DNA from 3 places in the Stenotrophomonas sp. YJH_SMC_48-3 genome. Region 2 is predicted to be linked to each of the others. Evidence: predicted binding sites of a transcription regulator. Region 2 holds the regulator's gene; each other region holds the start of a gene.

Region 1 (3,249 bases), on a different contig from region 2:
GCCGTTCATCAGCCGCCCTGCGTGCTTTGACGAAGGCGTTGTCCCAGGCGCCGCGTATGGCGGCAGCGTAGGCCTTCTGCCGCGATTCCGGTGTGGGCGAATCCGCAGTGTGGTCGTCCACCGACCACAGGCGCTCCAGTCCGAGGCGTGCGGCAAGCACGCCGGCCACCAAGACGGCCTCGTTGCGGCGGGTCATGCGCGTGTCGAGGAATTGCACCAGCTCCGGAGTCAGGCTGTCGGCCGCACGGCGCTCTTCCCGGGGCAGCCGCAGCCATTGGACGACTGCCGAGCTGCTCTCGCCCGCAGCCAGGAAGACTGCGGCCAAGCGACGTCGCTGGGCAGCGCTTGGCGCCTTGGGCCAATCTGCAAGCAGGCGTTCCATTTCCACGTTGGCGCTGGGCACGTCCAGACCGGTGGCGGCCTGCGCCGGTGCCGGGTCGACGCAGTAGTCCGCGACGCTCTCCGCGTATCGGGCCGGATTGCGGCGCATGAAGTCACACTGCAGGCCGGACAGGTTCTCCACTGCGATCGCGGTGGGCCGCCAGGCTTCCAGGCGCTGCAGCAGAGGTTCCAGCATCGCCGGCGTGAAGGTCTCCGGCAGGCTGGACAGGTGTGGGCTGCCCAGCACCAGCACTTCGTTCGGGCGTCCTGCGGGCGGTCCCTTCAGCTGGTCCGGGTGGAAGGCCGGTCGATAGGCGATGCCGGTGGCCAGCGCATTGCTGCTGCATAGGGCCAGGAGAAGAAGGCTGGCAAAGCGAGGGGACATGCGATCTCCATGTAGATGAGCATCCTGCGGGACCTTCATGCTGGTCGTTTTCCCCTGCGGGCGAACCCCGCATCGGTCATGTAAACCTTTTTTCCTTGAGCTGCATCCTTCTGTGGGCGATGTGGTCGGCTGCCTCCCGGCGCCTGCGCTGTACAGCGTTCCGCCAACCGGTGGCGGAACGGATCCGGTCCAGCCGTTCATTGGCCCAATGCCTCGGTGTGAAGGCGGAGGCACGTGAGAAAGGTGTGAAGTACACGGCAATCGTCCACCGCATTCCGCCTGTAATGGACGGAGTTGCGACGGACGTCGCGGAATGCCGCTAAAGCGGCCGACGGCATCGCCGATACTCCCTCTGGATCCCGCTCCAGTTACCCGCCGCAGGACCCCAGACTGCCCCCGATGGGCGGTCCGCGCAGTGTGTTCCGCCGCTTCCAGATCCCGATCGCAGCCGCAGCAGACGTTCTTGGCAGTCGCTCGAGAGGTGCCGGTTGGCACCTGTAGTCCCTGGCAACTGATGTTGCCGCCGGGCATCCCGCCCGTCGGGTCACAACCGCTTACCGGACACCGAGGATCAGACAATGCTCATTCCAGGCTTCACGGCGGGCGCGCAGGCGCCGGCCGAGCTGCATACCCGTTGGTCGCCGTGGCGTGCGCTGCTTGGCGTACTGGCGCCACAGCAACGCACCCGCACAGAGAAGGCGGTGACCGACCGCACCGAGCTGGAAGCGCAGGTGGCCGCGCTGCATCGCGTGCAGGCCGTCATCGAGTTCGCGCTCGACGGAACCATCCTGCAGGCCAATGACAATTTCCTGCAGGCGATGGGGTACCGGCTGGAGGAGATCCAGGGCAGGCATCATTCCCTGTTCGTCGACCCCGAGCAGGCGCGCAGCGCCGAGTACCGCGACTTCTGGGCGCGCTTGGGGCGCGGCGAATACGACGCCGGGCAGTACCGCCGGTTCGGCAAGGGCCAGCGCGAGATCTGGATCCAGGCCTCGTACAACCCGGTGCTGGATCGGCAGGGGCGGCCCTACAAGGTGGTCAAGTTCGCGACCGACATCACCCAGCAGAAGCTGCAGGCGGCCGACTCGGCGGGGCAACTTGCGGCGATCGCCAAGTCTCAGGCGGTGATCGAGTTCAGCATGGATGGCCGCATCCTGTCGGCCAATGACAAATTCCTGGCGGTGACCGGCTACAGCCTGGACGAAGTGCGCGGGCAGCACCATTCGTTGTTTGTCGAGCCCGGGCATCGCAGCAGCGTGGAATATCGCCAGTTCTGGGAGAAACTTGGGCGCGGCGAATATGATGCGGGCCAGTATCGGCGCCTGGGCAAGGACGGGCGCGAGGTCTGGATCCAGGCTTCCTACAACCCCATCCTCGACCTCAACGGAAAGCCGTTCAAGGTCGTGAAGTATGCCGCCGACATCACCGCGCAGGTGCACGAGAACCAGGCCATGCAGCGCGCCGTGGCGCAGACCCGAGAGGTGGTGGCTGCCGCCAAGCTGGGTGACCTGACCCAGCGCGTAGCCACCGCCGACAAGAGCGGGCCGATTGCCGAGTTGTGCGAAGGCGTGAATTCGCTGGTCGAGGCGATGGCCGCGATCATCGGCCAGATCAAGTTCGCGGCCGACACCATCGCCGTGGGTGCGACTGAAATCGCGCAGGGCAACAGCGACCTGTCGCAGCGCACCGAGCAGCAGGCGGCCTCGCTGGAGGAGACTGCGGTGTCGATGAAGGGTCTTGCCGAGACGGTGCAGCGCACCGCAACCAATGCCCGCCAGGCCAGCCAGCTGGCCGGTGGGGCAGCCGATGTCGCCGCGCGGGGCGGCAATGTGGTGCATGAGGTGGTCGAGACGATGGCGGTGATCAATGCCTCATCGCGGCGCATCGTCGACATCATCGGGGTGATCGACGGCATTGCTTTCCAGACCAACATCCTTGCGTTGAACGCGGCGGTGGAAGCAGCGCGTGCGGGCGAACACGGGCGTGGCTTCGCCGTGGTCGCCACCGAGATCCGCGAACTGTCGCAGCGCTCGGCCAGTGCCGCGAAGGAGATCAAGCAGCTGATCGATGCGTCGGTGGCCAATGTCGGCGCCGGTACCGCGCAGGTTGAGAGCGCCGGACGCACCATGGACGAGATCGTGGTCAATGTGCGCCGTGTCAGTGATCTGATGTCCGAGATCAGCACGGCCGCGCAGCAGCAGAGCGACGACATCCAGCAGATGAACCATGCCGTCGATCTGATCGACCAGGGCACCCAGCAGAACGCCGCGCTGGTCGAGGAAGCCTCGGCCGCAGCGCGCAGCATGGAAGAGCAGTCGGCGCAGCTGCTGCAGACGGTGGCCAGCTTCCGGGTGCAGGGCGGGGCCGGGCACCTGCACGGTGGGGCGGTGCTGCGCGCGGTCTAGGCGCGCCGATTGGCGTGTTGTTCCCCGGCCTCGATGGCCGGGGCAGCATGCACGCAGTTGCGGCCGGCATGCTTGGCC
Region 2 (3,249 bases):
GCGCCTCGAATTCGTCGTCGGTGATCAGGTCGCTGCCCCCCGCGGCGGGTGCTGCGGCGGCGGCGGGCGCAGCCACGGCACCCCCGTGCACGTCGAACTGGGCGATCAGGTCCGGCGGCGCATAGCCCGGCTCGGTGCCGGACGACACGGCGTCCAGCATCGACTGCAGGTAATCCAGTGATTGCTGGGCCGCGTCGAAGTGGTGGGCCTGCAGCACGGCCTGGCCGGCGCGCGCCGCGCCCAGCGCCTCCTCAGCGGCGTGGCACAGCTCGACCATGGCAGTGACGCCGAGGAAGCCGGCGCCGCCCTTGAGCGTGTGGTAGCCGCGGAACACCGCATTGAGCTGGTCGCTGTCCTGCGGTGCCTGCTCCAGCGACACCAGCTGTTCGCCGAGGCGGTCCAGGATCTCCTGCGCCTCGATGATGAAATCGGCAGTGATGTCGTCGGATACCGCGCTCATGCTTACAGCCCCAGATCCGACAACAGGTCGTCGGCGTCGTTCTGCGAGACCGCGTGGCGGTCCAGTCCCTTCAGTGCCGGCCCGGCCAGTGCCGGGTCGGTGCGATGCTGTTCCGGCGGCAGGCCGAGTGCGCCGAAGCCCTCGTGCACGCGGCGGACGATGCCGACCACGCGACGGATGATCTGCCCGGTCAGGTCCTGGTAGCTCTGGGTCAGGGCGATCTCGGTCAGGTTGTGGCGGATGCGCTCGAGCTGCGCGTCCTGGCCTGGCTGCAGGCCTTCGGCACGCAGCTGTTCGGTCAGGCTGCGGCATTCCTCGGCCAGGTCCAGGGTACGGTGGGTGGCCTGTTCGGTCATCGCCACCACGTGGTCCAGGCGCGCGCAGGCGTCATCCAGCTCACCGGCCTCGCTGGGCACGGTCGGCAGTTCACCCAGCGCCTGTCCCAGCTCGCGGGCCAGCCGCGACAGGCCGCTCATCATCGGCTGCGTGCGCAGCGCGACCAGTCCGTCGATGCGTTGCCGCCAGGCAGCTTCGTCACCGGACTCCAGTGCGTCCAGGGCTTCCTGCAGGCGCAGGGCCAGGGCGTTCTTGTCGACCGTGGTATCCATCAGGCGCTGGCCGCCAGGCGTTCGAAGATCTTGCCGAGCTTCTCTTCCAGCGTCTGCGCGGTGAAGGGCTTGATGATGTAGCCGTTCACGCCGTTCTGGGCGGCTTCGATGATCTGTTCGCGCTTGGCTTCGGCAGTGACCATCAGCACTGGCAGGGTCTTCAGCTTGGCATCGGCGCGGATCGCCTTGAGCAGCTCGATGCCGGTCATCACCGGCATGTTCCAGTCGGTGACGACGAAATCGAACGACTGGCTCTGCAGCAGCGACAGCGCGGCATGCCCGTCCTCGGCTTCGGCGGTATTGGTGAAGCCAAGATCGCCCAGCAGGTTCTTGACGATGCGACGCATGGTCGAGAAGTCGTCGACGATCAGGATGCGCATGTTCTTGTTCAAAGCAGAGTTCCTTTGTTGTTCATTCCGGGTGGCCGGGGGCAGCCGCCTCGGGCATGTTCACTCTTCCAGGCCGGCGTCGGCCGCCTCGAAAATCTTCAATCGTCCACGCAGGCGCAGCACGGCCTGGCCGTGGATCTGGCAGACCCGCGACTCGCTCACGCCGAGCACCGCGCCGATCTCCTTCAGGTTCAGTTCCTGCTCGTAATAGAGCGAGAGCACCAGCTGTTCGCGCTCGGGCAGGTGGCCGATGGCCTTGCCCAGCTCGCGGCCGAACTCGCCGCGCTCCAGCACCTGCTGCGGCGTCGGGCCGCCCTGGGCGACGGTATCCAGCTCGCCCTGGTCCTCGATGCGTGACTCCAGGCTCAGCACCTGGCCACGCGCGGCGTCTTCCATCAGCCGCAGGTATTCGGGCAGCGGCATCTCCATCGCGGCGGCCACTTCGGTGGCGCTGGCGGCACGGCCGGTGCTCTGTTCCAGGCGGCGGATGGTGGCAGCGGCGTCGCGTGCGCGGCGATGCACCGAGCGCGGCACCCAGTCGCCACGGCGGATCTCGTCGATCATCGAACCGCGGATGCGGATCGAGGCGTAGGTCTCGAACGAGGCGCCCTGGTCGGCGTCGTAGCTGCGCGACGCTTCGATCAGCCCCATCATGCCGGCCTGGATCAGGTCGTCCACCTCCACGCTCGCCGGCAGGCGTGCGGCCAAGTGGTGGGCGATGCGCCGCACCAGGTCCGAGTGCTGGGAGATGACCTCGTTGGCCGCCGAGCGCTGGACCTCCCGGTACTGGGCTGCGCCTTTCATGCGGCCACCCCGCGCTGCTTGAGAATGCGCTCGAGGAAGAACTCGACGCCGCCACGCGGTTCGGTCGGCGCCTGCCAGCGTGCGGTGCGGCGCGCGATCTCGGTGATCGCCAGCGCGGCTGGGCTGGACGGGTAGGCCTTTACCACCGGTTGCTGGCGCTGCACCGACAGGCGCAGCCAATCATCCTGCGGCACACAGCCCAGATAGTTCAGCGAGACATCGGCGAGGAATTTCTCGCAGACCCGGGTCAGCTTTTCGTACAGCACGCGGCCCTCGTTGGGGTCGCGCACCATGTTGGCCACCACCTGGATGCGGTCCACGCCGCGCTCGCGCGACAGCACCTTGATCAGTGCGTAGGCGTCGGTGATCGAGGCCGGTTCGTCACAGACCACCACCACGGTGTCCTGCGCGGCCTGGCAGAAGGTCAGCACGCCATCGGTGATGCCGGCGGCGGTGTCCACCACCATGATGTCCAGTTCGCGTTCCAGTTCGGAGAACACGTTCACCAGGCCGACGTGCTCGGCCGGGGCCAGCTCGGCCATGTGGCGGCGACCGGACGCGGCCGGGACCACCAGCACGCCGTTCGGGCCTTCGACGATGACGTCGTCCAGCGAGCAGCGGCCGGCCACCAGGTCGGCCAGCGTAAAGGTGGGGTTCAAGCCCAGGATCACGTCGATGTTGGCCAGGCCCAGGTCGGCGTCCAGCAGCAGCGTGCGCTTGCCCATGCCCGCCAGCGCCACAGCCAGGTTGGCCGAGACGTTGGTCTTGCCCACGCCGCCCTTGCCGCCGGTCACCGCGATGGTGCGCACAGGGCCGAGCGGCTCGCTGCGGGTGGCCGACAGCGGGAAGGTCTTGGTCAGCTTGGCGTACTCACGCGACGGCATGGTTCAACTCCGGGTTGCAGGGCATATCGGCCGCTCGGCGCAAATCTTCAAGGCGAAGTACGAGATTGGCTGCACTGGCCCGGTGCAGGTCCTCCGGGACGTCC
Region 3 (3,249 bases), on a different contig from region 2:
AGGCCGCCATTGAGTTCGAAGCAGTAGCCGCCACGACGGTCGTCGAGCAGCTTGCGCTGCACGCTGTCCAGGTCGATCGGTACTGCATCGCGCAGCAGGCAGCTGAGGGTTTCGAACGGCAGCAGTGCGTTGTGGCGCTGCTGCAGCAGGGTCAGGCCCGCCAGCGTCAGCGGTGGCGGTGCATCCAGCTGCAGGCGTTGCAGGTAGCGGGGGACATCGAGCGTCGTCATGGAGACACCGGGCGGGGAAGGGATGTCCACTGTGCTCCCCCAACCGGGGTTGAGGTCAAGCGCGGTGGCGCGGAATAGCGTCAATTGGCGCCGGCTTGAGAGAGGAGGGCTCTGGCTTCTTTGCCTCGGGGATCGGAATCAAAAGAAACTCATTACGCTCATTAGGCTGGATAACTTTTCCAACTGCGTCGTAGCTCTGCAGAGGGAACAGGGATACGCGCGTTGTGAAAGCGCCCATTACTGCGACCGGAACCCCCAGAACAATTCCCGCCCAAGAGCCATGCATGGCGGAAAGCAGGCCTTCAACCCAAAGCACGCTGCCGAACAGATAGAAGATCATGCCAGTAGCAGCGGCAGCGTATCGCCAGCGGCGCTCTCGCTTGGGCATGTGAAATTCAATGCCGGCGCCATCCATGCTGCGCCGTGCCAGTGTGCTTATGCCCCTGATATGGCGCCATTTTACGCTTGGCGAGTAGCAGCGCATGAGGTTGAAGTAGGCCCGGCGCTCCTCGCGCCCGACCAGGAGGCCATAGCGCCCTCGAAATGCCTCCTGCAACGTGGACTCCTTTACCCAGCTTGCTTCCAGATCATCCTCTGAATGATCCGCGATCTTCAGCAAGTACTCGCGATCCCGATGCTTTGACTCTCTCCAGCGGTGGAAACTGTCCATAGGAGGTCCGAAGAACCAGCGCACGATAGTTGCGAGGACAACTATGACAGTACCGATCCCGACAGGGATGCCAAGCGTCTGAATCTGATTCAGTACCGTGCTGCTAAGCATGGCTGCAGTTGCTCCAAGGTAGTTGTGTGAAACGTAGTTCTATCAGTCGGGATTCTCAGGAGATGAGAAATGGAGGTGATCTCTGTCATCGCATCGTCGCTTGTTGCCGGTACAAGAAGCGAGATCGGATCCGCGAAGAAGAAAATTAGACCTAAAGTTTCTTCGCATACGGCCGATACAGGTGCGTCTTTCCACCTGGAGTCTGTCATGTCGGCCGTTGTCCCCCACCTCCGGTCCCTGCGCACGCGCCTTGCTGCGTTGCACTCGGCGTCCCCTGGGCTGCTGCGCTGGCTGCAGCCACATCGGCTCAGCGTGGCCAACAAGCTCAAGGCCACACTGTGGATCTGCGGCCTGGGCCTGGTGGCGATCGCTGCTGTCTACGCCTGGACTGGCCATGCCAACGCACTGGCTGCGCGCAGCCAGGCCAGCTACCAGCGCGGCAGCGATCTGGCTGCCAGTCTGTCCACGCGGGTGGCCGAAGCGCGTCGCCTGCAGGCCCAGTACGCACGCAGTTTCGATGATGCCGACCGCGCGCAGCTGTTGGCCACGCAGAAGGCGTTGCAGACCGATCTGCAGGCGCTGCGCGCGATGCCGATGGATGCTGGCCGGCGCAAGGCTCTGCAGGCGCTGACCGAAGCCGCCGACGCGTTCTCGCAGGGTGTGGCCGCCCTGTTCGAACGGGGCGACGAGATGGGCCGTGGTGATGCCGGCCTCGCTGCGCAGCTGCAGCAGGCCGCCGACACTCTGCAGGCGCAGGTGGATGTGCAGCAACGGCCCGCGCTGGCGCTGTCCCTGCAGAAGATGCGAAGGCAGGAGGCACTGCTGCTGCTCGACGGTGATTCCACCCACGCCGACCGCGCCAGCGAGGAGAAGCTGCCGTTCGACCTCGCGCTGGCGGGCCTGCCTGCGGATGTGCAGGACACCCTGCGCACCGGGATGGAGGCGTATCAGGCCGCATTGCTGGGGTATGCCGCTGCCCGTGTCGGCCTGGATGTGGAAGCGCAGTCGCTGCTGGGTGCCGCTGCGGACGTAGCGCCTGCACTGGCCGCATTCCAGCGGGCGCAGGTGGCGGCGCTGGCCAGGGCGCAGGCACGCCAGCAGGCCGGCGCGCGCACCATGAGCGTGCTGTTCGCACTGACCCTGCTGCTGGTGGCCGGCGTGCTGATCACCAGCCTGGTGCTGGTGCTGCGTGCGGTGCGCCGGCCGATCCAGGACACCCTGCGCTTCGCCAGCGACATCGCCGACGACCGCCTCGACACCACCCTGCGCGTCTACAACGCCAACGACGAGATCGGCCAACTGGCCCAGCGCCTGGTCGACATGCAGCAGCGCCTGCGCGCACGCATCGAGACCGAGCGCGCGGTGGCACGCGGCAACACCCGCGTGCGCCAGGCATTGGACAGCGCGCAGACCGGCCTGATGGTGATCGATGCGGAAGGGCAGGTCGCCTACGCCAACCCGGCATTGCTGCAGCTGCTTGAACTGCCGAACGAAGCGCTGGTGGGCAGCGACGCGGTACGCCTGCATCCGGCGTTGGCCAGCCTGGCCGGCGTACGCCAGCGCGAGGAGCGCGAGATCGGCCATGCCGGCGTGCGCTACCAGCTGATCGCCAATGCCATCACCGACGAAGGGCATTTCCTCGGCGTGGCAGTGGAGTGGCGCAGCCGCGCGCTGGAAACGCTGCTGGAAACCGAAGTGGCAGCACTGGTCGACGCCGCCGCACATGGCGACCTGCACGGCCGCATCGCGCTGGAGGGAAAACAGGGCTTCGTGCGCACGTTGTCGACCAGCATCAACCGCCTGCTGGCGACCTTCGAGACCAACCTCGGCGATCTGCAGGCGCTTCTGGCGGCGCTGGCCCGTGGTGACCTCAGCGTGCGCATGGAAGGTGAGCTGCAGGGCGTGTTCGCACGCATGCGCGACGATGCCAACGCCACGGTCGCGCAACTGGGCCGCATCGTCACCCGCATCCAGCAGGCGACGTCCAGCCTCGACACCGGTGTGGGTGAGATCGTTGCCGGTCACCATGATCTGTCGCAGCGTACCGAACAGCAGGCGGCCAACCTGGAAGAGACGGCAGCGTCGATGCACGAGTTGACCGACACCGTTGGCCGCAATGCCGATGCCGCGGGCCGCGCCGATGCCTTGGTGCAGGGGGCGGCCGCGGTGGCCCAGCGTGGTGGCGAGGCCGTCGGCCAGGTGGTCGCAACCATGCATGGCATCAGCGAGGCCTCGCGG

The links. Region 2 encodes FliA, which starts transcription of late flagellar genes. Its sites were predicted from a motif close to TAAAGTTTNNCNNNCNNNGGCCGATAA; they were not measured.
Region 1: AC5P65_RS08270 (methyl-accepting chemotaxis protein) is a predicted target of FliA. The motif match lies at 1,087-1,113, and genes of this name have one in related genera.
Region 3: AC5P65_RS01820 (methyl-accepting chemotaxis protein) is a predicted target of FliA. The motif match lies at 1,164-1,190, and genes of this name have one in related genera.

Annotation. Positions count from the first base shown of each region.
Region 1 covers NZ_JCAFSQ010000004.1:221,271-224,519, forward strand. The annotation lists gene AC5P65_RS08265 (DUF5694 domain-containing protein) at 1-766, opposite strand, end outside; gene AC5P65_RS08270 (methyl-accepting chemotaxis protein) at 1,345-3,171, shown strand; gene AC5P65_RS08275 (GGDEF domain-containing protein) at 3,168-3,249, opposite strand, start outside.
Region 2 covers NZ_JCAFSQ010000005.1:10,001-13,249, forward strand. The annotation lists gene AC5P65_RS09285 (chemotaxis protein CheA) at 1-460, opposite strand, end outside; gene AC5P65_RS09290 (protein phosphatase CheZ) at 463-1,068, opposite strand; gene cheY (chemotaxis response regulator CheY) at 1,068-1,460, opposite strand; gene AC5P65_RS09300 (RNA polymerase sigma factor FliA) at 1,518-2,261, opposite strand; gene AC5P65_RS09305 (MinD/ParA family ATP-binding protein) at 2,258-3,145, opposite strand; gene flhF (flagellar biosynthesis GTPase FlhF) at 3,132-3,249, opposite strand, start outside.
Region 3 covers NZ_JCAFSQ010000001.1:392,207-395,455, forward strand. The annotation lists gene AC5P65_RS01810 (arylamine N-acetyltransferase family protein) at 1-230, opposite strand, end outside; gene AC5P65_RS01815 (hypothetical protein) at 286-1,011, opposite strand; gene AC5P65_RS01820 (methyl-accepting chemotaxis protein) at 1,219-3,249, shown strand, end outside.